DNA from 4 places in the Pseudomonas hefeiensis genome. Region 3 is predicted to be linked to each of the others. Evidence: predicted binding sites of a transcription regulator. Region 3 holds the regulator's gene; each other region holds the start of a gene.

What was found. Region 3 encodes FliA, which starts transcription of late flagellar genes. Its sites were predicted from a motif close to CTAAAGTTTNNNNNNNNNNNGCCGNTAA; they were not measured.
Region 1: the regulator FliA is predicted to act here: its motif matches at 4,358-4,385, upstream of PSH57_RS13980 (methyl-accepting chemotaxis protein).
Region 2: the regulator FliA is predicted to act here: its motif matches at 5,340-5,367, upstream of PSH57_RS08880 (methyl-accepting chemotaxis protein).
Region 4: the regulator FliA is predicted to act here: its motif matches at 3,892-3,919, upstream of motA (flagellar motor stator protein MotA).

What each region holds. Positions count from the first base shown of each region.
Region 1 covers NZ_CP117449.1:3,162,957-3,170,098, forward strand. The annotation lists gene PSH57_RS13965 (acyclic terpene utilization AtuA family protein) at 1-329, opposite strand, end outside; gene PSH57_RS13970 (LysR family transcriptional regulator) at 431-1,306, shown strand; gene PSH57_RS13975 (CAP domain-containing protein) at 1,455-2,306, opposite strand; gene PSH57_RS13980 (methyl-accepting chemotaxis protein) at 2,603-4,237, opposite strand; gene PSH57_RS13985 (undecaprenyl-diphosphate phosphatase) at 4,508-5,338, shown strand; gene PSH57_RS13990 (DUF1294 domain-containing protein) at 5,335-5,745, shown strand; gene PSH57_RS13995 (MmcQ/YjbR family DNA-binding protein) at 5,749-6,102, opposite strand; gene PSH57_RS14000 (LysR substrate-binding domain-containing protein) at 6,099-7,007, opposite strand; gene PSH57_RS14005 (FMN-dependent NADH-azoreductase) at 7,137-7,142, shown strand, end outside.
Region 2 covers NZ_CP117449.1:2,027,512-2,034,653, reverse strand. The annotation lists gene PSH57_RS08900 (hypothetical protein) at 332-526, shown strand; gene PSH57_RS08895 (hypothetical protein) at 616-798, shown strand; gene PSH57_RS08890 (AI-2E family transporter) at 795-1,856, opposite strand; gene trhP (prephenate-dependent tRNA uridine(34) hydroxylase TrhP) at 2,003-3,328, shown strand; gene PSH57_RS08880 (methyl-accepting chemotaxis protein) at 3,620-5,299, opposite strand; gene PSH57_RS08875 (Na+/H+ antiporter family protein) at 5,540-6,856, opposite strand; gene PSH57_RS08870 (ATP-binding protein) at 7,135-7,142, opposite strand, start outside.
Region 3 covers NZ_CP117449.1:4,631,890-4,639,031, reverse strand. The annotation lists gene flhA (flagellar biosynthesis protein FlhA) at 1-867, shown strand, start outside; partial or broken gene flhF (flagellar biosynthesis protein FlhF) at 879-2,230, shown strand; gene fleN (flagellar synthesis regulator FleN) at 2,348-3,178, shown strand; gene fliA (RNA polymerase sigma factor FliA) at 3,175-3,918, shown strand; gene PSH57_RS20760 (chemotaxis response regulator CheY) at 4,086-4,457, shown strand; gene PSH57_RS20755 (protein phosphatase CheZ) at 4,476-5,261, shown strand; gene PSH57_RS20750 (chemotaxis protein CheA) at 5,292-7,142, shown strand, end outside.
Region 4 covers NZ_CP117449.1:646,232-653,373, reverse strand. The annotation lists gene orn (oligoribonuclease) at 1-487, opposite strand, end outside; gene rsgA (small ribosomal subunit biogenesis GTPase RsgA) at 728-1,759, shown strand; gene motB (flagellar motor protein MotB) at 1,933-2,970, opposite strand; gene motA (flagellar motor stator protein MotA) at 2,972-3,823, opposite strand; gene PSH57_RS02745 (HDOD domain-containing protein) at 3,990-5,528, shown strand; gene rhdA (thiosulfate sulfurtransferase) at 5,571-6,386, shown strand; gene asd (archaetidylserine decarboxylase) at 6,406-7,142, shown strand, end outside.

The sequences.
Region 1 (7,142 bases), 1.5 Mb from region 3:
GCCGGATAGCGTCCTGCCAAGGTTGCCCGCAGGCGCTGTGCGGCGGCTCTGGGGTTGGCTGCACCACCGTTGGTAATGATGGGGATGCCGGCTTCGATACACACATCCAGCATCGGTTCGAGGAAATCGAACAGGCGCGAGGCGTATCCGGCTTGGCGATCGAGCCCTCTGCGCAGTTGCGCTTCGGCCAGCGTCCGTTCGGCCAGCAGCTCAAGCATGATGTAGCGCTGACCGTTTCGTTGCGCCAGGTCCTGGGCCAGACGCAAGGCGGCGTCCGGGCGATCATTGGCAAAACCGGCGCCGCATCCGACGAGAATTGTTTTTGTCATGTCCGTTTCCACTGATGGGATGGCCCATAGTGGCGGGCATGGATTGTTCTGTGAATTTTAAAGGTAGAATCAATTGATCCATTATCTTTATAAGTGCAGCCATGAACGTTTCTTTCCGACAGCTTCGTGCCTTCATTCTGATCGCTGAAACCTCAAGCTTCACTCGCACCGCTGAACAGCTTCACCTGTCCCAGCCAGCGCTGAGCTACAGCATCCGCAAACTGGAAGAAACCATGGGTTTGCAGTTGCTGGCGCGCAACACCCGCAGTGTCGAGCTGACGCTGGCCGGCGAACACTTCCTGCCCCAGGCCAGGCGCATGCTCAGGGACATGGACGATGCCGTACGGGACGCTCGCGACACCCTCAGCCTGAGTCGCGGCTCCCTTCGCCTGGCGGCACTGCCCACGGCGGCCGCTTCGTTCCTGCCTGTGGTTATCGCCTCGTTCCAGCGCGAACACCCGGGTGTACGGGTGAGCGTCTTGGATGGCCGGGCGGGGGAGATCATGGGTTGGGTGCAGCGCGGCGAGGTGGACGCGGGCATTACCTCGTTACCCGAGGACCTGTCCGGGCTGAGCTTCGTGCGTCTGCTGGATGACAATCTGGTGTTGCTGACCCACAAGGATCATCAGCGCGACAGTCTGGACGACTGGAAGCGCAGGCCCTACATCGCCCTGACCTCTGACACCAGCATCCGCCCCTTGGCCGACGCAGCGTTGCGCTACCTGAACGTCGAGCCTGAGCCGGCCTGGGAGGTGGCGCACATGAGCACCGCCACTGCGCTTGTACGCGAAGGGTTGGGTTTTTCCCTGCTGCCGGCCAGTTGCACGGCGGTGTTCAATATTGGTGAGCAGTGCGCGGTGATTGCCATTGAGCAGCCTGGCAAGCGTTCGATCGGCCTGTTGCAACACAAACCTGTGGCCCAGTCGCCGTCGCTGAGCCAGTTCATGCAGCATTTGCGGCAGACGTTGCGCCGGTGATGACAGTTCCATCGTCATCGCGAGCAGGCTCGCTCCCACAGTTTGTGCCCGGGAGATGCACCTTTCGTGCTCGCCATAAATCCCTTGTGGGAGCGAGCCTGCTCGCGATAGCGGGATTCCAGTCAGCGCCAAGCGATCTGGTTAAACACTATTGGGTGCCAAACATCGCCGTCCAATAGATCCCTGCATCACTTTTTGGGTCCACCGCATAGCCGGCGCCCAGCTCTTTAAACTGCGGGTTCATCAGATTGGCGCAATGTCCGGGGCTTGCCAGCCAGCCGTCCACCACCTTAAGGGCCGTGTCCTGTCCGGCGGCAATGTTCTCGCCGATCAATTGGCCGAGGTAACCGGCCAGTTCGGCGCGATCGCCCGGCATGCGGTTGTCGCGATCCTTGTGGTCAAAGAAGTTGTTGTTGGCCATGGCCCGGGAGTGAGTCACGGCGGCCAGAGCCAGGGTGGCGTTCCAGGCCAGCGGCGTCGTCGCCGCGTAGGCTTCGGTGCCACAACGGCGCGGCTGGGCACGAGCACTGTTGATCAGCTTCAGTAGCTTCTGACCTTCGGCTTGCCAGTCCCCCAGACGCGCCGACAACAGCGGACGCGCCAACACGATTCGCCATTCGCGATCCAGCCGACTGACACCGATGTCGACGAACTGCGGGTCCAGCACCACCCGGCAGAAACTCTCCTGCACCGCCTTCATCGCGGCTTGCGCGTCCCGCGGCCCGGACAGGCTGATGGCCTGTACGTTGACCATCGGGTAGGCCGTGCGCGCCAACGCCTGCTGCAGGTCGCCAATGCCGTTGGCCGAAAGGATCAGTCGCGAGTCCATGGCCAGCGGCGGCAGCTCCAGAGAGGCCTGATCCGCGCAGCTTTGCGACTGGCTGCGGTAAAGGTTGATGGACTCGACCAGTTGCGTCTCTTCGGTGGCCAGGACACTGGTGGCGAAGGCCAGTCCCAGCGACAGCCCGATAAGACGCATGACGGATGAAATGGCACGCATGTAAATCTCCCTTGAGCGGACGGCGCCTATGATGCGCAATTTTTGCCCGGCTGGGGCAACGGTATTCACGCTCTCTTGAAATCCCTCGCAACGGCACCGTTGGGTACCGTTTGGGACAATCCTCAAGTAGTGGGATCAACTTTCAGGCGAATAAGTCCATTTCCGTCGATTTAAGGGCAAAAAAACGCGAATTATCAGCTCATGTGGTGAGGTCAGGGCCCGGTGACCGATATCTGTTTTGAGGTGGGTTACAACAACCTGTCCAACTTCAATCGGCACTTGCGTATCGAGATGCACTAGACCCTGAACTGCCTCAGCAACCCGTTCAACTGCTCACTCAGCGACTTCAGGCGGGTACTCGCCAGGCTCGACTGTTCGGCAGCCAGGGCGGTGCTGTGGGAGAGGCCGGCGGCCTGGGTCACGTTCTGATTGATATCTTCCACCACATGGGCCTGTTGCAGCGTGGCGCTGGCGATGGAGGCGTTCAAGCTGTTGAGATTACGCAGCGCCTGGCCGATGGCGTTGAGGCTGGCACCTGCCAGCCCGGCTTGCTCGATGGTCAATTGCGAAGCACGGCTGCTGTCGCCGATGACTTTCACCGCCGCTTCGGAATGGTTCTGTAAGCGTTCGATCATCGCCTGGATCTCGGCGGTGGACTTCTGCGTGCGCTGGGCCAGCAACCGTACTTCATCGGCCACCACGGCAAAGCCTCGGCCTTGTTCGCCGGCGCGGGCAGCTTCGATCGCGGCGTTGAGGGCCAGCAGGTTGGTTTGCTCGGCAATGGAGCGAATCACCTCCAGCACGCTGCCGATCTGGGTACTTTCGCTGGCCAGGGTGCGGATCACTTCCACGGCCTGGTCGATGGTCTGGGACAGTCGGTCAATCTGCTGCAAGCTGCCGTCGATATTGATCTGGCCCTGCTGGGCCTGGGATTCGGCGTCGCGCATTTCGCTGGCGGCGTGTTCGGCGTTCTTGGCGACGTCTTGCACGCCGTAGGTCACTTCGTTGATCGCAGTGGCCACCAGTTCCATCTGTTGCGATTGCTGCTGGCTGCGTTCCTGAGCCTGGGCCGCGTCGTTACCCAGTTCGTTGGACGATTGCCCCAAGGCACTGGCCGAGTCCTGCAATTGGCTGACCACTTCGCGCAGTTTGGCGGTAAATGCATTGAAGTGCCGGGCCAGTTGCGTCACTTCGTCCTGGCCATGGGTGTCGAGGGTGCGGGTCAGGTCGCTTTCACCACTGGCGATGTTGGCCATGGCATTGACCGTTTCCTGCAACGGCCGAACGATGCTGCGCACGATCAGGGTCAGGAGCAGGCCCATGAGCAGGGTGATCGCCAGGCCGATCAGTGAAGCCTTAATCACTTGGGACCGGAATTCGGCCTGCACGTCATCTACGTACACGCCCGAACCGATGATCCAGCCCCAAGGCTCGAACAGTGTGACGTAGGAGGTTTTCGCCACCGGCGCATCAGCGCCCGGTTTCGGCCAGAGATAATCCACCATGCCGGCGCCCTTGGCCTTGGCGATGGCGACCATCTCGTTGAATAGCGCAAAACCATTCGGGTCGCGAATCGCCGAGAGGTTCTGGCCTTCGAGTTTCGGGTTGGTCGGGTGCATGACCATCACGGGGGTCAGGTCATTGATCCAGAAGTAATCACTCTGGTCATAGCGCAAGCCGCGCACCGCGCTAAGGGCCTGCTTCTGCGCGGCCTCGCGAGTCAGGGTGCCAGCCGTTTCCAGACCATGGTAATAGCTCAGCACACCGCTGGCAGTCTGGACCACATGCTGGGTTTTCTGCACCTTGGCCTGATACAGGTCGGTGTGGATCTGCTTAAGCATGAACGCGCCTAACGTGAACAACATCACGATGGACACGACCAGGATGAGCCACAAGCGTCGGCTGATCGACACACTGCGCAAACTATTCATACGCTGTCACTCCGTTTTTATTCTTGTCATCAACGACCGCCTGAGCTTGTGCGTCCGGCAGGTGTTCCTGACCGACCTGGAGCCATAACGCGGCAGCGTTATAAGAGGTTCTCTGATAGGATTTCGGCCCCGCAGCGCAAAACCTGAGCCTGTCCTGATTTTTTCATGGGTTTTCTTGAGAAATCGCAGTCACCGTGCGCCTGCTGTTTACACCTGCATAACGCTTAAATTTTGATGAGACGTGCGCAAGCATAGTCTTTTGGGGGATGAATGGATTTGTGGACCGCCTTTCAGGCACTGATTCTTGGCGTGGTAGAAGGCTTGACGGAGTTCCTGCCAATCTCCAGCACGGGGCACCAGATTATTGTCGCGGACTTGCTTGAGTTCGGCGGTGAGCGGGCGATGGCGTTCAACATCATTATCCAGCTTGGCGCGATCCTGGCCGTGGTCTGGGAGTTCCGGCGCAAAATCTTCGACGTGGTGCTGGGTTTGCCCACCCAGCCTGGCGCTCGCCGGTTTACCGCCAACCTGCTGATTGCCTTCATGCCTGCCGTGGTATTGGGTGTGCTGTTTGCTGACTTGATCCACGAATACCTGTTCAACCCGATCACGGTGGCGATGGCCTTGGTGCTGGGCGGTTTCGTGATGCTCTGGGCCGAGAAGCGCGAGCATAAGGTGCACGCCGAAACGGTAGACGACATCACCTGGAAAGATGCACTGAAAGTCGGCTTCGCCCAGTGCCTTGCGATGATTCCCGGCACCTCCCGCTCGGGCTCGACCATCATCGGCGGCTTGCTGTTCGGGCTGTCGCGCAAGACCGCGACCGAGTTTTCGTTTTTCCTGGCGATGCCCACAATGGTCGGCGCGGCGGTCTACTCGGGGTATAAGTATCGCGATCTGTTCGTGCCTGCGGATTTTCCAGTGTTCGCCATCGGTTTCGTCACGGCTTTCATTTTCGCCATGATCGCGGTCCGGGGCTTGTTGCTGTTCATCGCCAGCCACAGCTATGCAGTATTCGCCTGGTACCGGATCGCTTTCGGCCTGTTGATCCTGGCAACCTGGCAGTTCGGTTGGGTGGACTGGACGGCGGCCCAGCCATGAGTCGCCCAGGCCGTGAGCCAGGCAGCGCAGTGCAAAGCTTGCGGCTCAAACTCGTGGTATTTGCGCTGGTGTGCGCCTTGCCGTTGTTTGGCTCGCTGTTGCTCGGGTTGCGCGCGGTGTCCTGGGTGCCCCTGACGGCCTATGGCCTCGTCAGCATGGTGGCGTTTTTGTTGTACTGGAGCGATAAGCGCAAGGCCCGCACTGATGCCTGGCGCACCCCGGAAAACGTATTGCATGCCGTGGAACTGGCCGGTGGCTGGCCCGGGGCGCTGCTGGCCCAGCAAGTGTTTCGCCACAAGACCCGCAAGGTGTCTTTTCAGGTGGTGTTCTGGTTCATCGTGTTGCTGCACCAGGTGTTCTGGATCGACCAGTTATTCCTGGGCAGTTCTCTGCTGATGCTGTTCTGAACTTCACGACAACAGCAAACCCACCTGGGTGCGCTTGGGCAGCTTGCTCACCACCAATTGGTGGGAACGCTGCAGCAGGCCACGCAGTTCATCGGCACCCAGCGGGTAGGGCGTCTGCATAATGACCCACTGGGCCCGCGCCAGGTAGGGCGCCGGGTGAATCCCGGGGCGGTCGCAATGCCCCAGGAACAGGTCCTTGTCGACCTTGAACGCCAGTGACTCGCCCCGCAGGTTCTGCAAGGCGAACATCTTGTTGCCGGCAATGGAAAACACCCGCACACCGCCCCATTTATAATCCTCCCTGGCGCCAGGCAGCCCCAGGCAAAACCGCGCGACATCCTCTTCGCTCAAGCTCATATTTTCCTATCCCCACAGCCATCGAATGCTTCTACCAAGTGGTCGATCCACGCGCGCACCGCTGGCAGCATGCCGCGCCGATGCGGGTAGACTGCCTGCAGCCAGCCGTCCGGCAGCGACCACTCGGGCAATAACTCCAGCAGTGTGCCGTCCTGCAGTTCCTCCTCGCAATACATGCTCGGCAACAAGGTAAAGCCCAGGCCGGCGAGGACGCAGGCGCGGCGCACAATGAAGTCGTCGATGCCCAGCCGGGCTTCCAGGGCCAGTTCGACGGGCTCTGCGTTGGCCTTGAGCAGACGCAGGTGTACCAGGCGGTCGGCGTCCAGCGCCCCGAGTATCGGCAGCTTCTTGAGATCCTCCGGGGTGTTGATCTGCCGCCCTTCGACAAACGCCGGGCTGGCGACCATGAGCAGTCGCGCCTGGCGCAGCCGTCGTGTCATCAGCAACGGGTCTTCGTCCCCCAGGTCGCGCACGCGCAATGCCACGTCAATCCCTTCGCTCACCAGGTCCACTCGCCGATTGACCAGCATCATGTCCAGCTGCACTTGAGGGAATTTTTCCAGGAAACTGGCGATCACCCCTCCCAGCATCTGGTGAGCCAAGCCCACTGGACTGGAAACCCGCAGGCGCCCGCGCGGCTCAGTGGACATGCTCGCCACGGCTTCATCGGCCATCTCGGCTTCCAGCAGCATGGCTTGGCAATGACGCAGATAACGCTCGCCAACGGCCGTGAGCTTCAACTGGCGGGTGGTACGTTGCAGCAGTCGCGCGCCGAGGCGCTCTTCCAGTTCAGCGATACGCCGTGACAGCCGAGATTTGGGAATACCCAGCAGGCGCCCGGCTGCGGCGAAACCACCGGCTTCGACGACTTTGGCGAAGTAGTACAGATCATTGAGGTCTTGCATATCGAGCTCTATTGTCCTGTCAGTGGAACGAACTATCGCATTAATACTGACTTATCGACTATTGGCTTCATCGATAGGATTGTTCTCAATTGATCGCTTGGTCGCGATCCTCACTTGGAGAGCACATACATGAAA
Region 2 (7,142 bases), 2.6 Mb from region 3:
TCGTAGGGATATAAATTTTATAAATCAGCATAATTTCATTGTAAAACAGATAGTTATTTTTCTATTCGAGTCCAGGTCGTGGAGCCAGACAGCAGTAAATCAAGCCCCTGAATTGAAAGATTCAGGGGCTTTTTTGTGGGTAAAAAAAAGTGCTGATGATTGAAAAGGCCTGCCGATGTCGCTGCCGGAACAATCAGTCAGGCCCGAACAGGCATCATGGTCTGAATCCTGCTTGAATTTTCCAGGCCCCGACCGTCACGTGCGCGTCATGAGGACCTCGCACACTGGCGTTGTCCGCCAACAACATCTCCATAACAACAAGGACGAAGGCATGCCCACGCAAAACCCCCACCGCAACACCGATCTGTGTACCTCCAGCAAGGTGTACAACACGCTGACTGAACTCAAGCACCTGGAAGGTCACCGCAGCGCCAAGTTTCTTTCGCTGCTGACGCAAAACCTGGTGCGCAAGGGCCTGCTCAACGAGCAGGAAGTGGTGCACATGCTCGATCTGGTCGTCGATTGAGCGGCATCGATTCCTACTATTGAAGCAGTTGATTTTTCCTCATCCCTACTGAGTCGTAAGGTAACCCCATCGATTGATGGAGGTTTCCCATGCCCAAGGTTCAAATCATGTCTGTCATTGGCAGTGCTGTGCCCGCCCCGCTCAGGGAACGTGGGCTGTTGGCCTGCTGGTATCTGGTGCAGGACGGCGTCACCATCAGCGGTCCGCTGACTTCATTGCCCGCCGCCAAGGCCCTGTCACAACGCATCGGCCCTTATCTGCTGACGGCCTAAGGCAGTCGCACCCGCGGCTTGCTTTCGACGAACAACGCCCAACACGACATGAACAGCGCGGCGATCAGCGGGCCGATCACAAATCCGTTCAGCCCGAATACCGCCAGCCCGCCCAACGTCGAGACCAGCACCATGTAGTCAGGCATCTTCGTATCCTTGCCCACCAGGATCGGACGCAGGAAATTGTCCACCAGGCCAATCACGAATATCCCGAACAGCGTCAGTACCACACCCTGCCAAATCGCACCCGAGAGCAGGAAATACAGCGCCACCGGCCCCCAGACAAGTCCCGCACCCACGGCCGGCAGCAGCGATAGAAAGGCCATCAGTACCGCCCAGAGCAATACCGTCGGAATCCCCAGTATCCAGAAAATCAGCCCACCCAACGCCCCTTGGGTGATGGCCACCAGCAGGTTACCCTTCACGGTCGCTCGCACCACCCGGTTGAACTTCAACTGCAGGCGACGTTTCTGGTACTCCGCCAGGGGCACGGCGGTACGGACCTTGCGCACCAGCTCAGGGCCGTCACGCAGGAAAAAAAACAGCAAATAAATCATGACAAAGAAACTCACCAGGAACTGAAACGTGCCCTGGCCGAAGCTGAACGCCTGGGTGGCGAAGAATTCGCTGCCTTGCATCGCACCTTTGACGATCCGCTCTCGCAGCCCGTTCAGGTTACCCAGCCCGAAACGGTCGAGCAGGTTCTGGAAGTAAGGCGGCAAGGCATCCCGGAAGCGGGCCAGATAATCGGCAATGTCCAACTCTCCGCTTTCCAGGCTCTTGTACAGCGCCGCCCCTTCCTGGACCAGCAACGTACTGATGACGATCACCGGCAAAATCGCGATCACCACACAAATACTCAAGGTGAGCAGCGCAGTAAGGTTGCGCTGCCAGCCGAACTTCAACTGCAGGCGGCGCTGCATCGGCGCAAAGACGATCCCCAGGATCACTGCCCAGAATACCGCGCCGTAAAACGGCAACAGGATCCAGATGAATGCAAGGGTAACCAGGATCAACAGCAGTATCTGGGACTTGTTTTGCAGGCTCTTTCGGTTCATTTCTTTTCCATATCCTTGGCGCGATAAACGTTAGTCAGCCAGGATTCGCCGGAGTGCCTTCACCTTCGCTCCCTGTGTTGATCCAGATCAATTGCGCCCGGAGCGTCGTGGCGTACTCTCGCCGCTTTTTGCGATCCGACGCCACCATGCCCTTCGTTGCCCCCGAACTGCTCGCCCCCGCCGGCACCCTGAAAAACATGCGCTATGCCTTCGCCTACGGCGCCGATGCGGTGTACGCCGGCCAACCGCGCTACAGCCTGCGTGTGCGTAACAACGAGTTCGATCACGCTAACCTGGCCCTGGGCATTGGCGAGGCCCAGGCCCTGGGCAAGCGCTTCTACGTGGTGGTGAACATTGCCCCCCACAATGCCAAGCTGCGCACCTTCCTCAAAGACCTGGAACCTGTGATCGCCATGGCGCCGGACGCGCTGATCATGTCCGACCCCGGCTTGATCATGCTGGTGCGCCGACATTTCCCGCAGATGCCGATTCATTTGTCGGTGCAGGCCAACACTGTGAACTGGGCAAGCGTCGAGTTCTGGCAACAACAGGGCCTGAGCCGCATCATCCTGTCCCGGGAGCTGTCCCTGGAGGAAATCGCCGAAATCCGTGAGCAGGTACCGGCCATGGAACTGGAGGTGTTCGTCCATGGGGCGCTGTGCATGGCTTATTCGGGCCGTTGCCTGCTGTCGGGCTACCTGAACCGGCGGGACGCTAACCAGGGCAGTTGCACCAACGCCTGTCGCTGGAAATATTCGGCGCAACCGGCGCAGGAAAACGCGGTGGGCGATATCGTGCAAACCTGGCCAGCCGAACCGACCCTGGGCCTCGGCGCGCCCACCGACCAGGTGTTCCTGCTCCAGGAAGCGAACCGTCCCGAGGAATCGATGCCGGCCTTCGAGGACGAGCACGGCACCTACATCATGAACGCCAAGGATCTGCGGGCCGTGCAACACGTGGAGCGGCTTGCCCGCATGGGCGTGCATTCCCTGAAGATCGAAGGCCGGACCAAGTCGCACTTTTATTGCGCACGCACCACCCAGGTCTATCGCCGGGCGATTGACGATGCCGTGGCCGGCCGGGAGTTTGATCGCAGCCTGATGACCGATCTCGAATCCCTGGCCCAGCGCGGCTACACCGAAGGTTTTCTACGGCGGCATGTTCATGATGAGTACCAGAACTATCAGAACGGCAGTTCGGTGTCGGAGCGCCAGCAGTTCGTCGGCGAATTGACCGGCCAGCGGCGCGAGCGCCTGGCCGAAGTCCGGGTCAAGAACCGCTTTGGCCTGGGCGATCACATGGAATTGATGACCCCCAAGGGCAACTTTCACTTCGACCTGCATCAGTTGCAGGACGTCAAAGGCCAGGGCATCGACGTGGCACCGGGAGACGGACATGTGGTGTACGTGCCGATTCCCGATGCAGTGGATCTGCGGTTCGGGTTGTTGATGCGCGATGTTCGGGAACCTTAGACACGTCAAAAAATCAGACAGACGCCACCGAACGGATGTGGGAGCGGGCTTGCTCGCGAATGCGGTGTGTCAGCCAATATATTCGCTCCTGACACTCCGCATTCGCGAGCAAGCCCGCTCCCACAGAGATTTTGTGGTGAGTGCAGGGTGCGTAAACTAACAATTTTTCAACCCGCGGCAGGAACTGCCGAAGGCTGCGATCCTCCTTTCCCGATAGGGCCCGGTTACCCAGGCGAAATATCCGGATCGAGCACGAAAGATCGCAGCCTTCGCCAGCTCCTGCTGCACGACTCAGATGCGGAACTGCCCCACCAGGTTGCCCAGGCGCTGGCCCAGATCGGCGAGGCTGCGGGAGGTCTGGGCACCGAGTTGAGTTTCGTCGGCGACACTGTCCACCGCCACGGCGATCTGGTGCACGCTGCGGTTGATTTCTTCGGCCACGGCGGTCTGTTCTTCAGCAGCGCTGGCGATCTGGGCGTTCATCGAGTTGATGGTGCCGATCAACTGCGCCATGGTGTCCAGCGACGCCCCCGCCTCGTTGGCCTGCACTGACGTGCCATCGCCCGCTTCGCTGGAGCGGCGCATCGCTTCCACCGCCGCGTGAGTGCCCGATTGCAGGCGATCAATCATGCCCTGGATTTCCTGGGTACTTTGCTGAGTCCGGCTGGCCAAGGCCCGCACTTCATCAGCCACCACGGCAAACCCGCGTCCTGCTTCCCCGGCACGAGCGGCCTCGATGGCGGCGTTCAGCGCCAACAGGTTGGTCTGCTCGGCGATCGAGCGAATCACCCCCAGTACGCTGACAATCGAAGCCACGTCCTGTTGCAAGCTGTCCAGGGACACGCCGCTGCTGCGAATATCGTTCACCAGTGCATGAATCTGCTGGATGCTGCCGGCCACCACACGCTTGGCGGACTGACCTTCTTCGTCGGTCTGCTGGGCCGCGACGGCGGCACCCTGGGCACTGCGAGCCACTTCCTGGGCGGCCGAAGACATCTCGTTGATCGCCGTGGCGACCTGGTCGGTTTCGTGACGCTGACGCTCCATGGCCTGCTCGGAGCGCTGCGCCTGCTCGGAAACCTGCGCCACCAGCCCAGTCAGCTGCGAAGTCATTTCAGTGATCTGCCGGACCAAACCGTGAATCTTGTCGACAAATCGGTTGAACGAGCCGGCCAGTTGGCCAAGCTCGTCCTGGCTGGTGATCGCCAGGCGTCGGGTCAGGTCGCCCTCGCCCGCCGCGATGTCATCGAGGTTGTCTTTCATCAGGTGCAGCGGCCGCAGGATGGCATTGGCGAGCAACATGCCCACCACCGCAATCACCAGCAATACCACGACAGCGATACCCACAATGCTCAGCAGAACGCCTTGCAGACGTTCTTGAACCTTGCCCTCAACCAGTGCTACCTGAGCTTCAATGCCGTCCAGGTTGACCGAGCTGCCGACCGCCATGTCCCACTTGGGCAGGTAGTCGGTGTAGCCGAGCTTTGGCACCAGTTCTTTGCTGTTTGGCAGTGGCGAGCTGTACTCCAGATAGTGGGTCCCGTCCTTGGCGACTTTCACCAGGTCACGGTTGACATAGACACCGTTGGGATCGCGGTTGTCCTTGAAGTTTTTGCCCACACCATCGGGGCTGTTGGCCTTGAATAGACGGACAGTTTCGGAGTCGTAACCGAAGAAGTAGCCGTCCTTGCCGTAGGTGACGTTCGACAGCAGCTTGATCGCCTCGGCCCGCGCGGCGTTATCCCCGGGTGCTGACGCATCGTACAACGGCTTGATGGCGGTAAGCCCCACCGCTACGTAATTCTGCAGCGTGGCCTTGGCGTCGCGGAGCAAGCGTTCGCGGGTTTGCTGGACCTCTTTGCCGGCCTGTTCCTTCAAAATGAAGGCCGTGGTCAGGCTGATGATAACGGCGGACAGCAATACCGGCAGTATTGCCAAGGACAGAACTTTAGCCTTCAGGCTCAGGCGCATACTGTTCACTCTTATCGGTTTTATGGCGTGGTTAACTGTGTTAACGGCACGGCGCGGGAAAACTGTAGGACAAGGTGAAGGGGCTTGCGCGAGTGGTCAGCTAAAGAGGTGCTGAATTGGGGGGCCCTATCGCGAGCAGGCTCGCTCCCACAGGGATCAGAAGAGTTCACGGGTTTCGTGTTCACAGAAGATCCAATGTGGGAGCGAGCCTGCTCGCGATGAAGGCGACTCGGTCCCGGGTTACAACACCATCGCCGCGACCCAGCCAAACACCAGCAGCGGCAGGTTGTAATGGATGAAGGTCGGAACCACGGTGTCCCAGATGTGATGGTGCTGGCCATCGATATTCAGGCCGGAGGTCGGGCCCAGGGTCGAGTCCGAAGCGGGCGAGCCGGCATCGCCCAGGGCGCCGGCGGTGCCGACGATGCAGACGATCGCCAGTGGGCTGAAGCCCAGTTGCAGGCACAACGGCACGAAAATCGTCGCCAGGATCGGCACCGTGGAGAACGACGAGCCGATACCCATGGTCACCAGCAAGCCCACCAGCAACATCAGTGCGCCGATGCCCTTGTTATGGCCGATCCAAGTCGCCGAGGTTTCCACCACCAGGCTCTGGACTTCACCTGTAGCCTTCATCACTTCGGCAAAACCCGAGGCGGCGATCATGATGAAACCGATCATCGCCATCATCTTCATGCCTTCGGTGAACAGGTCGTCGGTTTCGCGCCAGCGCACCACCCCCGATACCGAGAAAATCAGGAACCCGACCAGGGCACCGATGATCATCGAATCCAGCAGGAGCTGAATGGCAAACGCCGCCGCGATCGCCAGCCCCGCCACCAACAGGCTCAACGGGTTATAGCGTACGGTTACCTGTTCGGCCCTGGCGATTGTTTTCAGGTCGTAGACGCGTTTTTTGCGATACGTGAAAAACGCCATGATCAAGCCAAACACCATGCCCAGCGCCGGAATGCCCATGGCGTGGGTGATGTTGATGCCACTGACGTCCACGCCGCTGCGGGCGACATTGGCCAGCAGGATCTCGTTGAGGAAGATATTGCCAAAGCCCACCGGCAGGAACATGTAGGGCGTGATCAAGCCAAAGGTCATGACGCAGGCGATCAACCGACGGTCCAGCTGCAGCTTGGTCAGCACATAAAGAAGCGGCGGCACCAACAGCGGGATGAAGGCGATATGGATCGGCAGAATATTCTGGGAGGCGACCGCTACCGTTCCCAGCAAACCGATCAGGACCCATTTGACCGCCGAGCCACCGGCGACATCCTGGCGATCCACCATGGCCAAGGCTTTGTCGGCCAGGGCGTGAGCCATGCCGGACTTGGCAATCGCGACGGCGAAAGCGCCAAGCAAAGCGTAGGACAACGCCACCGTTGCCCCGCCCCCGAGGCCGGCATTGAACGCCTTGAGCGTGGCGTCGATGCCCAGGCCGCCAGTCAGGCCGCCCACCAGAGCGCCGATAATCAGCGCGATCACCACATGCACGCGGGACAGACTGAGCACCAGCATCACGCCAACCGCGGCAATTACTGCATTTATCATCATTACCTCAAAGCACAGCGATGGAGAGCCACCGGACAAAAAGGTCGCGACTTTGCAGGAAGCGGCGAGAAGCTGCAAGGGTCATGCGGCGGGTTTTATATCCGCAGCCGATCCACCTGTGGGAGCGGGGGGACACCGATATCTTGAGTCCAGCCCCAAAACCATTGTGGGAGCGAGCCTGCTCGCGATAGCGATCTGTCAGCCGGTATTGATGTGACTGAACCGGCGCTATCGCGAGCAGGCTCGCTCCCACAGGGCTACAAGCGAATGAGAGATCAGCGTT
Region 3 (7,142 bases):
CTGGCGCCAAGTGCCTATCGCTTGACGCTGATGGGCGTGATTCTGGCCGAAGCCGAGATCTACCCGGACCGTGAGCTGGCGATCAACCCGGGGCAGGTCTACGGTTCGCTCAGCGGCATTACCGCCAAGGATCCGGCTTTTGGCCTGGAAGCGGTATGGATCGAAATCAGCCAGCGGGCCCAGGCTCAGTCCCTCGGCTATACCGTGGTGGATGCCAGTACCGTGGTCGCCACCCACTTGAACCAGATTCTGTACAAGCACTCCAGCGAGCTGATCGGCCACGAAGAAGTCCAGCAATTGCTGCAAGTACTGGCCAAAGGCTCGCCCAAACTGGCCGAAGAGTTGGTGCCCGGCGTGGTTTCGTTGTCGCAATTGCTCAAGGTGTTGCAGGCGCTGTTGGCCGAGCAGGTGCCGGTGCGCGACATTCGCAGCATTGCCGAGGCTATCGCCAACAACGCTTCTAAGAGTCAAGATACCGCCGCTCTGGTCGCTGCGGTGCGGGTTGGCGTATCCCGCGCAATCGTCCAAAGCATTGTAGGTACTGAGTCCGAGCTGCCTGTGATCACGCTGGAGCCAAGGTTGGAACAGATATTGCTCAATAGTCTGCAGAAGGCAGGACAAGGCTCGGAAGAGGGCGTTCTGCTGGAGCCAAGCATGGCCGAGAAGCTGCAGCGTTCGTTGATCGATGCAGCCCAGCGGCAGGAGATGCAAGGCCAACCGGTGATCCTGCTGGTGGCCGGTCCGATTCGCGCGATGCTTTCGCGATTCGGGCGCCTCGCGGTCCCGGGGCTGCATGTGCTGGCGTACCAGGAAATACCGGACAACAAGCAAGTGACCATCGTTGCGACAGTAGGGCCCAACGGCTGAGGTAGTGGTTTATGCAAGTGAAGCGTTTTTTCGCCGCCGATATGCGTCAGGCCATGAAGCTGGTTCGTGACGAGCTGGGTGCTGAAGCAGCCATCATCGGCAACCGCCGGATCGCCGGCGGTGTCGAGCTGACGGCGGCTCTGGATTACAAATTGTCGGCGCTGGCCCCACGTGTTCCCAACATGGAACTTGAGGATGAGCTGCGCAAGACCCAGTCGCGCATCGCCAGTGCCCAGGCCGAATTGAGCTTGCGCAGCAGCGACGGCGAAGCCAGCGCGGGCACCAATCGTCAATTGTTCGCCGGCCAGCCACTGACCGCCGGACTGCCGTTGACCGCTGCCGAGCCGCTGGTCGAGCAGGCCAAGGCCGAGCCGCGTCGTCCGGCACCGACCCAGGTAGCGTCAGGCGGTGGCGTCGACCCGCGTGCCTTGGACTCAATGCGCTTCGAACTCAACAGCCTGCGTGAACTGATGGAAGTTCAGCTCGGCTCCCTGGCCTGGAACCAGTTGCAAGGCAACCGTCCGGCCCAGGCTAACCCTGTGGCGTCGCCTGCAACGCATCGGTCTGTCCGGCCCGTTGTCCCGCGACCTGCTGGCGCTGATCAACGATATCGAAGAACCTCGCCAGGCCTGGCGCATGTTGCTGGCGCACCTGGCGCGGATGATCGCCACACCGGAAGTCGAGCCCCTCGAAGAAGGTGGAGTCATTGCCATGGTCGGCCCGGCCGGCATGGGCAAGACCACCACCCTGGCCAAGCTCGCAGCGCGTTATGTACTCAAGTACGGCGCTCAGAGCATCGCCCTGGTGAGCATGGACAGCTTCCGTATCGGTGCCCAGGAACAACTCAAGACCCTGGGTCGGATCCTCAATGTGTCGGTGACCCATGTGGATCCGGGCCAAGTCCCTGGCCCAGGCGCTGGAACCACTGCTGCGCAAGCGCGTCGTACTGATTGATACCGCCGGCCTGCAAGCCAGCGATCCGGCCCTGCGCATGCAGCTCGAAAGCCTGGCCGGGCGCGGTATCCGGTCAAAAAATTATCTCGTGTTGGCAACCACCAGCCAGAAACAGGTTCTAACCGCCGCATACCACAGCTACAAACGCTGCGGGCTGGCCGGCTGCATCCTGACTAAGCTGGATGAAACGGCAAGCCTGGGCGAGGTGTTGAGCCTGGCCATCGGTCATGATTTACCGGTGGCCTACCTGACCGACGGGCCGCGGATCCCGGATGATTTGCATCTGCCGCGCCGTCATCAACTGGTCAGTCGTGCCGTGAGTGTGCAAATGCAGGAAGAACCCAGCGAAGAAGCCATGGCTGATATGTTCGCTGACATCTACCACAGCCCGACCAAGCAGGTCGGCTGAGGTAATCATGAATATTTTTTGTACCTACATCGATGGTCTGCCATGCATTGTTCCTTCATGCGAGCGCGCAGCCAGTAATGTGGCCTCCGTCTAAGTAAGACAAGGTAAAGAACGAACATGGGCAGCATGCATCCCGTACAGGTGATCGCGGTGACCGGCGGCAAAGGTGGCGTCGGCAAGACTAACGTGTCAGTGAACTTGTCCCTGGCTCTGGCAGAGCTTGGCCGACGGGTCATGCTGCTGGACGCCGACCTGGGCCTGGCGAACGTCGATGTGCTGCTGGGGCTCACACCCAAGCGCACGCTGGCGGACGTGATAGAGGGCCGCTGCGAACTGCGCGACGTGCTGCTGCAGGGGCCGGGCGGAATCCGCATCGTGCCCGCGGCGTCCGGTACCCAGAGCATGGTTCACCTGACCCCGGCCCAGCACGCCGGCCTGATCCAGGCCTTCAGCGACATCGGTGACAACCTTGATGTGCTGGTGATCGACACCGCAGCCGGTATCGGTGATTCGGTCGTCAGTTTCGTACGCGCTGCCCAGGAAGTGCTCCTGGTGGTTTGCGACGAACCGACGTCCATCACCGACGCCTATGCCCTGATCAAGCTATTGAATCGCGACTACGGCATGAACCGCTTCCGCGTCCTGGCCAACATGGCCCAGAGCCCCCAGGAAGGACGCAACCTGTTCGCCAAGTTGACGAAGGTCACGGATCGCTTCCTGGATGTCGCCCTACAATACGTCGGCGCTGTGCCCTACGACGAAAGCGTACGCAAGGCTGTCCAGAAGCAACGTGCCGTTTATGAAGCCTTTCCACGTTCCAAATGCGCGCTGGCGTTCAAGGCAATCGCCCAGAAGGTCGATACCTGGCCGCTGCCGGCCAACCCGCGCGGGCATCTGGAGTTTTTCGTCGAGCGTCTCGTGCAACAAACAGCAGGGCCCGTGTTATGACAGCCAGCGGTTACAACCATCTCTACAAGAAATCGGCACGGGACGCCCAATACGAACTGATCGAGCGTTACGCGCCTTTGGTCAAGCGTATCGCCTATCACTTGCTGGCGCGTTTGCCGGCCAGTGTCCAGGTCGAAGACCTGATCCAGGCGGGCATGATCGGCCTGCTCGAAGTGTCGAACAAATACGACGCGAGCAAGGGCGCCAGTTTCGAGACCTATGCAGGTATCCGCATTCGCGGGGCGATGCTCGATGAAGTCCGCAAGGGTGATTGGGCGCCGCGTTCGGTGCATCGCAATACCCGCATGGTCAGTGACGCAATTCGCGCCATTGAAGCTAAAACCGGGCGTGACGCTAAAGATCACGAGGTTGCGGCCGAACTCCAATTGAGTCTCGATGATTATTACGGGATTTTGAACGATACCTTGGGCAGCCGCCTGTTCAGTTTCGACGACCTGTTGCAGGACGGCGAACACGAAGGGCTGCACGAGGATGGCGCGAGTGCTCACATGGAGCCATCGCGTGATCTGGAAGATGAGCGTTTCCAGAGCGCGCTGGCGGATGCGATTGCCAATTTGCCGGAGCGTGAGCGACTGGTCTTGGCGCTGTACTACGACGAAGAGCTGAACCTCAAGGAAATCGGTGAGGTCCTGGGGGTCAGCGAATCGCGGGTCAGCCAGTTACACAGCCAGTGCGCGGCCCGTTTGCGGGGGCGTTTGGGGGAGTGGCGAGCGCGCTGACAGGCAGTGTGGGGACACTGCGAACGGGATTGGCATGGCTTGCGCTGCGCCAGTCTCCATCCGTTGTGCTCCAGACCGTTGTCGAGTGTTGTGCCGGATTGATTGAAATGGCGCGTTCAGGTGCTGGGCGCGTTTAAGACTGCTTGGAGGTCGAATTGGACAAGAACATGAAAATCCTCATCGTTGATGACTTCTCAACGATGCGGCGGATCATAAAAAACCTGTTGCGTGACCTTGGGTTCACCAACACTGTCGAGGCCGACGATGGCACCACTGCCATTCCGGTTCTCAACAGCGGAAGCATCGACTTTCTGGTGACTGACTGGAACATGCCCGGCATGACCGGTATCGACTTGCTGCGCCATGTGCGCGCCGACGAAAAACTCAAGCACCTTCCGGTGCTGATGGTCACTGCCGAAGCCAAGCGCGAGCAGATCATCGAAGCGGCCCAGGCCGGTGTGAACGGCTACGTGGTCAAACCCTTCACGGCCCAGGCGTTGAAAGAGAAGATCGAAAAAATCTTCGAACGCATCGGTTAACGGCGCCACGGGGGAGCTATGGATAACGAATCTTCAATGGGCGACTTTGAATCGACCCTGAAAAAACATGCCCGCGAACTGGTCGACAGCCTTGAAAAAGGCCGCTTTGGCGATGCGGTTCAAATGATCCATGAGCTCAACCAGACCCGTGACCGCGGTCTGTATCAGGAAGTGGGCAAGCTCACGCGTGAACTGCACAGCGCGATTGTCAATTTTCAGATCGATCCGAATATGCCGCAGGCCGAGGAGGTCTCGCAGATCACCGACGCGACCGAGCGTCTGGGTTATGTGGTCAAGCTGACCGAGGCCGCGGCCAACCGCACCATGGACCTGGTGGAGAGCGCAACGCCGCTGGTCAATGGCCTGAGTGATGAAGCCCAGGCCTTGAGCACCGACTGGGGCCGTTTCATGCGGCGCGAAGTCGGTGCTGAAGAGTTTCGGGAGCTGGCCCGTCGGGTCGACGGTTTCCTGACGCGCAGTAGCACCGAGAACCGCGCCGTGGCGAGCAACCTCAACGACATTCTGCTGGCTCAGGACTATCAAGACCTGACCGGCCAGGTGATCAAACGGGTGACCCAACTGGTCACCGAAGTGGAAAGCAATCTGCTCAAACTGGTGTTGATGGCCAGCCAGGTCGACCGCTTTGCAGGCATCGAACACGACCGTGAAGCGATGCTTGCGGAAAAAGATCCACAAAAACATCTCTCTCAGGGTGAAGGTCCGCAAATTCATGCCGATAAAAGAGAAGACGTTATGTCCGGTCAGGACGATGTGGACGATTTGCTGTCCAGCCTTGGATTCTGAGTTTTAGCCCTGTTTTAGGAGCAGCCATTAATGAGCTTCGGCGCCGATGAAGAGATCCTTCAGGATTTCCTGGTTGAGGCCGGCGAGATTCTAGAGCAACTGTCCGAGCAATTGGTCGAGCTGGAAAGCCGACCAGATGATGCGGATCTGCTCAATGCAATTTTTCGCGGTTTCCACACTGTAAAAGGAGGCGCCGGCTTCCTCCAGCTCAATGAGCTGGTGGAGTGCTGTCATATTGCCGAGAACGTGTTCGACATCCTGCGCAAGGGTGAGCGTCGCGTTGACTCGGAATTGATGGACGTGGTGCTCGAAGCGCTGGACGCGGTCAACAGCATGTTCAGCGAAGTGCGCGAGCGCTCACCGATCACCGCTGCTACGCCTGAGCTGCTCGCCGCTCTGGCGCGCCTGGCCGAGCCGCAGTCGGCTGACGAAGCCGCACCGGCAGCCGCAGCAGTGGTTGAGGAGCCGGTCGCCGAGGAGTCCGGCGACATCACTGATAACGAATTCGAACAACTGCTGGACTCTCTGAACGCCGTCAAGGCCCAAGCCCAGGCTCCGGCCGCGCCTGCTGCCCCGGTCGCGCCAGCCACCGATGCCGCCGCCAGCGACGAAATTACCGACGCCGAGTTCGAATCGCTGCTCGATCAGCTTCACGGTAAGGGCCAGTTTGCCCCCGATGCGGCCGTTCCGGCGGCGACCCCGGTCGCCCCGAAAGCGGCGGGCGACAACTCCGATATCACTGACGATGAATTCGAAGCCCTACTCGATCAGTTGCATGGCAAGGGCACCTTTGCCGTTGATGCACTGGACTCGGCCATCGCTTCGGCGCCGACCCCGGCCAAGCCCGCCGCCGCAGTGGCTGGCAGCGACCTGATCAGCGATCACGAATTCGAATCACTACTCGACGAACTGCACGGCAAAGGCAAGTTCAGCGAAGTCGGCACGGCCTCAACGGCTGCGCCTGCCGCAACTGCCGCTGCGCCGGCGCAGACTGCAGTGTCCAAGCCCGCTGCCAAGGCGCCGGAACCGAAAGCCGAGACACCCAAACCCGCCGCTGCCGCCGCACCGGCGCCAGCCCGTGCACCGGCGGCTGCACCGGCGGAAAAGCCGGCCAGCGAAGCCGAGACCACCGTTCGAGTCGACACCGCTCGCCTGGACGAGATCATGAACATGGTCGGCGAACTGGTGCTGGTGCGTAACCGCCTGGTGCGCCTGGGCCTCAACAGCCAGGACGAAGCCATGGCCAAGGCCGTGTCGAACCTGGACGTGGTCACGGCTGACTTGCAGACTGCGGTCATGAAGACCCGGATGCAGCCGATCAAGAAAGTCTTCGGGCGCTTCCCGCGCCTGGTTCGCGACCTGGCACGCCAGCTCAAGAAAGAAATCAACCTGGAACTGGTGGGTGAAGAGACCGACCTGGACAAGAACCTTGTCGAGGCCCTGGCCGACCCGCTGGTCCACTTGGTGCGCAACGCGGTCGACCATGGCATCGAGTCGCCGCAGGAGCGCGAAGAGTCAGGCAAGCCCCGTAGCGGCAAGGTGATACTGGCCGCCGAGCAGGAGGGCGACCACATCCTGCTGTCGATCTCCGACGATGGCAAAGGCATGGACCCGAATGTGCTGCGCGCCATCGCTGTGAAGCGTGGCGTAATGGACAAGGATGCCGCCGACCGCCTGAGCGACTCCGAGTGCTACAACCTGATCTTTGCGCCGGGCTTCTCGACCAAGACCGAGATTTCCGACGTGTCGGGCCGTGGCGTGGGCATGGACGTGGTGAAAACCAAGATTTCTCAGCTCAACGGTTCGATCAACATCTACTCGACCAAGGGCCAGGGCTCGAAAATCGTCATCAAGGTCCCGCTGACCCTGGCGATCATGCCG
Region 4 (7,142 bases), 2.5 Mb from region 3:
TGTCGTCCAGGGCCAGGTGGCTGCCGCCCTTCTGGAAGCTGTCACGCACCTCTGGAGCCCAGCGGGCGGCCAGCTCCTTGAGGGTGGAGACGTCCAGGTTGCGGTAGTGGAAGTAGCTTTCCAGGGATTTCATGTGGGTATAGAGGAAGCGCCGATCCTGGCAGATGCTGTTGCCGCAGATCGGTGATTTGCCCTTTGGCACCCACTGCTCCAGAAAGGCGATGGTCTGGGCTTCGGCCTCAGCCATGCTGATTTTGCTCTCGCGCACCCGCTGGGTCAGCCCGGAGCCGCCGTGCTGGCGGGTGTTCCATTCGTCCATACCGGCCAGGATTTCGTCGCTGTGATGGATCGCGATCACAGGGCCTTCGGCCAGGGTGTTGAGGTCACTGTCGGTGACGATAGTGGCCATTTCGATGATGACATCGGTGTCCGGGTTCAGACCGGTCATTTCCAGGTCGATCCAGATCAGGTTCTGCGGGTTTTGCATGGGGGAGCTCCTCGGCGTAGCTGCGCAGTTTAGCTTAGGCTTTGAACGAAAAGTGCCTGCGCGACGATCAGGCTGCGTTGAAAACAGGCTCGGAATGCTCATCAACGCCGCTTCCTCGCCTGTTTTCGCCTTGCCTGATCGCCGCTCGGCGACTTTTCGTTCAAACCCGAGGCGGGCCCCTGGGCGTGCTAAACTCGCGGCCGTTTTACCTAATCGCTGCATTCTTCATACGGAACACCCATGGCCAAACGCCAACTCAATCGTCGTCAAAACTGGCGCATCGAAAAGATCCAGGGCGAGCGCGCCGCCCGCGCCGCCAAACGCGAATCCAGCGCGGTACAAGCGCTTGAGGGCGGCGACCTCGGCCCGGAACAGACAGGTCTGGTGATCGCGCACTTCGGGGTACAGGTCGAGGTCGAGGCCCGTGAAGGCGAATTGGCCGGCCAGGTATTCCGCTGCCATCTGCGAGCCAACCTGCCGGCCCTGGTCACCGGCGACCAGGTGGTCTGGCGTGCCGGCAACCAAGGCATCGGCGTGATCGTGGCACAACTGCCGCGCCACACCGAGCTGTGCCGCCCGGACAGCCGAGGCCAGCTCAAGCCGGTAGCGGCCAACGTCGACATGATCGTCATCGTCTTCGCCCCGCTGCCCGAGCCCCACGCCAACCTGATCGACCGTTATCTGGTGGCAGCCGAACACGCCGGCATCCGCCCACTGTTGCTGCTCAACAAATTCGACCTGATCGACGAGCACAACGCCCCGGCGCTGAACGCCTTGCTCTCGGTCTATCGGCAATTGGGCTACCCGGTGCTGGAAGTTTCGGCCCACCACGGCGACGGCATGGAGAAATTGCAGGAACAACTGGACGGGCGCATCAGCGTATTCGTCGGCCAGTCTGGTGTCGGCAAGTCGTCGCTGGTCAACAGCCTGCTGCCGGAAGTCGAGACGCGCGTCGGGCCGTTGTCCGAGCTGTCCGGCCAGGGCACTCACACCACCACCACTGCGCGGTTGTTCCACTTCCCCGGCGGCGGTGAACTGATCGACTCGCCGGGCATCCGCGAATTTGGCCTGGGCCATGTCAGCCGAGCCGATGTGGAAGCGGGGTTCATCGAGTTCAACGACCTGATCGGCACCTGCCGCTTCCGCGACTGCAAGCACGACCGCGAACCCGGTTGCGCCCTGCTCAAGGCGCTGGAAGACGGTCGTGTGCAACAGCAACGGATGAACAGCTACCGCTCGATCATCGCCAGCTTGCCGGAAAGCAGTTACTGATCTGAAAGGAAGGCAAGCCGGACACAGTTGTGGCGAGGAGATTTATCCCCGCTGGGGCGCGAAGCGCCCCCCCTTTTTATTCAACCCCGAATATCAGATGAAAAAAAGAGGGGCTGCTTCGCAGCCCAACGGGGATAAATCCCCTCGCCACAGGTTTGCGCTCGCCAGTCAGGTCACTGCGCAGGCGGCTCCGCCGGTTTCGGCGCGAGATCATCGAACAGGTTCAGACGCTCGCGCACCTCATGGGCCGGAACAGGCTGCTGGTCCGCCGGCAATGCGTTCGGATCAGCCGCCGCACCTGGCATTGCCGGCACTTCACCTGGCGCGCCCTCGCCTTGGGCCGGGTCCGGCGCCGGGTCATCGGTTTGCGAACCTTCAATGGCTTTCTGGGCCTTTTTGGTCAACACCACGATGTCGATACGCCGGTTGACCGGGTTGAACGGGTCTTTGCGGTCGAACAGCGCCGAGGAGGCATAACCGACCACCCGCGCCACCTGCTCGTCCGGATAGCTGCCGGCCACCAAGGCCCGACGCGCCGCGTTGGCACGATTGGCGGAAAGCTCCCAGTTACCGAAATCGCCTTTGCCGATGAAGGGCTTGGCATCGGTATGACCACTGATACTGATCTTGTTCGGCACCGCTTTGATGGTGTCGGCCATGGCCAGCAGAATATCTTCGAAGTATGGTTTCAGGCGCGCGCTGCCAGAGTCGAACATCGGACGGTTCTCGGCGTCCATGATCTGGATGCGCAAGCCGTTGGGCGTGATTTCGAACAGGATCTGGTCCTTGAACTTCTGCAGTTCAGGGTTCTCTTCGACTTTGTTCTGCAACTCTTGCAGCAACAACTCCAGACGCTCGCGCTCAACCTCCTCGGCCATGCCTTCGGCCTGATCGGCGTCCACCTTGACCTTGTCAGGCTGGGGCTGGGACTCGACTTCAGGGTTGAGGGTATTTTCCGGCGCCAGGGTCGGCGAACCGCCGAGGTCGATAATGTAGGGCGTGCCGCTTTCGGAAAAACCCACCGGATCCTTGAAGTAACCGGCAATGGCGATTTTCTGCTCCGGGGTGGCGGTAGATAGCAGCCACAGCACCAGGAAGAACGCCATCATCGCCGTCGCGAAGTCGGCGAAGGCGATTTTCCAGGCGCCCCCGTGATGCCCACCGGCTATGCGCTTGACGCGCTTGATAATGATCGGCTGGTTATTTTCCATCTTAGCGACCGCGAACCGCTTGTTCTAACTCGGCGAAGCTTGGACGGTGCGCCGGGTACAGAACCTTGCGACCGAACTCCACAGCCAGCGATGGCGGCATGCCCGAAGCCGAGGCTACGAGCGAAGCCTTGATGGCTTCGTAGACATTGAGTTCTTCCTTGGCGTCGTGGGCCAGGGAATGGGCCAACGGGCCGAAGAAGCCATACGCGGCGAGAATACCGAAGAAGGTACCTACCAGTGCCGCCCCTACGTGCAGACCGATAGATGCCTGGTCGCCTTCACCCAGGGAGGCCATGGTCACCACGATGCCCAATACCGCCGCAACGATACCGAAACCCGGCATGCCGTCGGCAATGCCGTTGACCGCGTGAGACGGGTGCTCCAGGTCTTCCTTGAGGCTGTACAGTTCCATGTCGAACAGGCCTTCGAGCTCATGGGGAGCCATGTTGCCGGACGACATGATGCGCAGGTAGTCACAGACGAACGCCGTCATGCGATCGTCCTTGAGCACCGTGGGGTACTTGGCGAAGATCGGGCTGGACGCCGCGTCTTCGATATCCCCTTCGATCGCCATCATGCCTTCGCGGCGGCTCTTGTTGAGGATCTCGTAGATCAGCCCCAGCACCTCAAGGTAGAAGGTGTGGCTGAAACGCGAGCCGAACATGCTCAAGGACTTCTTGAGCACGTGCATCGTCATGTAGCCGGGGTTGGCCTGCAAAAATGCGCCAAGGGCCGCACCGCCGATGATCAGAACCTCAAAGGGCTGGACCAGGGCGGCAATCTTGCCATGGGAAAGCACGTATCCGCCCAGAACGCTCGCGAACACGACAATGATGCCGATAATTTTAGCCATAGATAGAAAGTACTTATTTAAGTCGGGTTCAAGGTCATATTCGGAAGCTGAAAAATCTCTTCTTCTACTTATCGGCAAAACTGCGCCAGACTATAGTCAGTTCAGGCGAAAAGCCAATTTGCCCCGTTCCGGGCGTAGATACTCCCTATGATGATCGCGTCCAGCCATGGCTAACGAAACGAAGGTTCCAACTCCACGACCGACCACGCTCGAAGGCTGGGTAAAGCTGCTCGAGGGCGTCCATCTGCCAGTACCCCAGGCCAGTCATGACCTGGTCTGCAAAGCCATTGCCGACAGCAACCGCTCACTGCGTGACATTGCCGAGCTGATCCAGGACAGCCCTGCCCTGGCGCTGAGCGTCATCCGTGAAGCCAACCATCACACCCATGGCAACTTTGCGGAACCGGCAGAAAACCTCGAAGTGGCCATCAACCGCCTCGGCCTCAAGCGCACCGAAGAATTGCTCGCGCGCCTGCCCTCGTTGCCCGAGCAGCAGATACCCATCGCCCTGCGCCAGCTGCAATTGATCAGCCAGCATGCAACGCAACAGGCCAATGGCTTCTTTGCCAGCCGCCTGGCGCGGCTGTGGCAAGACATCCACTGGGGCAGCCTGTTGTTTCTGTCACCGCTCTGGCCGCTGGCCCTGACTCATCCAGGATTGCTGGGAGAGTGGGAGTTGCGGGTTGTCCACAAAGGCCAGTCTGCGAGCAAGGTGGAGCGCGAGTTGTTCGGCGTCGGCCTGCTGAAAATCTGCCTGGCACTGGTGGAGACCTGGCGCCTGCCGATCTGGGTGGCGCAGGGCTACCGCCTGCTGCTCAACGAACGTCGCGAACTGGTGCAAGTGCTGCGTATAGCCCGCGATAGCGAACACCCGCTGCGCCAGCGCAATCGCCTGGACGATGACCCGACCCTGCGGCGCTGGCTCAATCAGCCGGCCAACACAGTGCTGCTGGCCAACGGCCTGGCCCTTTCAGCACAACAGGCGTGGGATGGCCCTCACAGTACCCGCTGGCAATATCTCACTAGTTTGTATCTGCAAATGTCCATGGATGACGTCCAGCAGCAATTGCACCAGCAAGCCGTCAACAGCGCCCGTCATAACACCATGCCAGACCTCTGGCATCCGGCCGTGGCGTTGATCTGGCCCCGGGGCAGCCGGCGCGTCCACCCGGGGCTGCTGCCAGCCGCCCCGCCCAGCGCCGAAGACCTGACCCAGTGGCGCAAGCAATGCGCCGAACTGCTGGTAGAACCGAGCCCGTTCAGCAACGCCATGCATCTGACCACATCGGCACGGGACGCACTGGTGGCATGCGGCATGCGCAGGGTGATGATTCTGATGGCCGACCGCAGCCAGACCAGCCTGCGCGTGCATCAGATCGCCGGCCTGCCCAAAGAAGCGGCGGCCATGAGTTTTTCCATCAGCCAAAGCAAGGTGTTGCAACGGTTGCAGGCCCAACAGGCCCAAGTTCGCCTGAACCCGGACAACAACGCCCAGTTTTCGGCATTGCTGCCGCCGGGACTACGCAGCCTGTTCCGCGGCGAACACCTGCTGCTTCGCTCACTGACCTGCAACGGCCGGGTGATCATGCTGGTGGCGGTGGACCAGGGCGGCGGGCCGTTCTCGGACGTGACGGTGCAGGCCTTCGGCAAAACCGTGCAATGCATCGAACGAGCCCTGCACAGCTTTACCAACCGCGGCCGCTGATCTTGATACAATCCTTTCCCTTTGCGCCTCTGGAGACCTCACATGCCTGACTTCTCTGGCTTGCCGCTGGTGATCGAGCCGAGCGACCTGCTCTCGCGCCTCGACGCCCGCGAACTGATCCTGGTGGACCTGACCAGCGCAGCCCGCTATAGCACCGGGCACATCCCCCGCGCACGTTTTGTCGACCCCAAGCGCACCCAACTGGGCCAGCCCCCGGCGCCGGGCCTGTTGCCGGCAAAGGCCGATCTTGAGGCACTGTTCGGTGAACTCGGGCATAACCCGGACGCGGTCTACGTGGTCTATGACGATGAAGGTGGCGGCTGGGCCGGACGTTTTATCTGGCTGCTGGATGTGATCGGCCATTCGAACTACCACTACCTCGACGGCGGCTTGCTGTCGTGGCTGGACGAAGGCCTGCCGGTCTCCACTGAAGTGCCGGCGCCCGGCGCAGGCCCGGTGAGCCTGACCCTGCACGATGAACCCACCGCCACCCGCGAATACCTGCAAAGCCGCCTCGGTGCCGCTGACCTGGCGATCTGGGACGCACGCGGACCGCTGGAATATTCCGGCGAGAAAGTCGTAGCGGCCAGAGGCGGGCATATTCCCGGCGCGATCAACTTCGAGTGGACCGCCGGCATGGATCAGGCGCGCAACCTGCGCATCCGCAGCGACATGCCGCAGATCCTCGAACAATTGGGCATCACGCCTGATAAAGAAATCATCACCCACTGCCAGACCCACCACCGCTCTGGCTTCACCTATCTGGTGGCCAAGGCGCTCGGTTATCCGCGAGTCAAAGGCTATGCCGGTTCCTGGGGCGAATGGGGCAACCACCCCGACACCCCCATCGAGCTCTGAAGGTTCCTAAGGACAGTTAATGAAAAACCGTTTGTTCATCCTCAGCCAATACCTGCTCCCTCACCACCTGCTGTCTCGCCTGGCCGGCTGCATTGCCGAATGCCGCGTGCGCTGGTTCAAGAATGCCTTCACCCAGTGGTTCGCCAAACGTTATCAGGTGGACATGTCCCAGGCGCTGGTCGAAGACCTCACCGCCTACGAGCATTTCAATGCGTTCTTCACTCGAGCGCTGAAAGAAGGCGCCCGCCCACTGGACCAAACCCCAGGGGCCATCCTCAGCCCCGCCGACGGTTCCGTCAGCCAACTCGGCCCGATTGAGCACGGGCGGGTATTCCAGGCCAAGGGCCACAGCTTCAGTGTGCTGGAACTGCTGGGCGGCGACGCGGCCAACGCAGCGCCGTTCATGGGCGGTGATTTCGCCACCATCTACCTGTCGCCCAAGGATTACCACCGCGTGCACATGCCGCTGGCCGGCACCCTGCGGGAAATGGTCTACATCCCGGGGCGGATTTTCTCGGTGAACCAGACCACCGCCGAGAACGTTCCGGAGCTGTTCGCCCGTAACGAGCGCGTGGCGTGCATTTTCGACACCGAGCGCGGCCCCATGGCCGTGGTGCTGGTGGGCGCGATGATCGTTGCCTCCATCGAAACCGTCTGGGCCGGGCTGGTGACTCCGCCCAAGCGCGAGCTGAAAACCTTCCGCTACGACGAAACCGCCCGCGCGCCGATCCACCTGGAGAAAGGTGCCGAACTGGG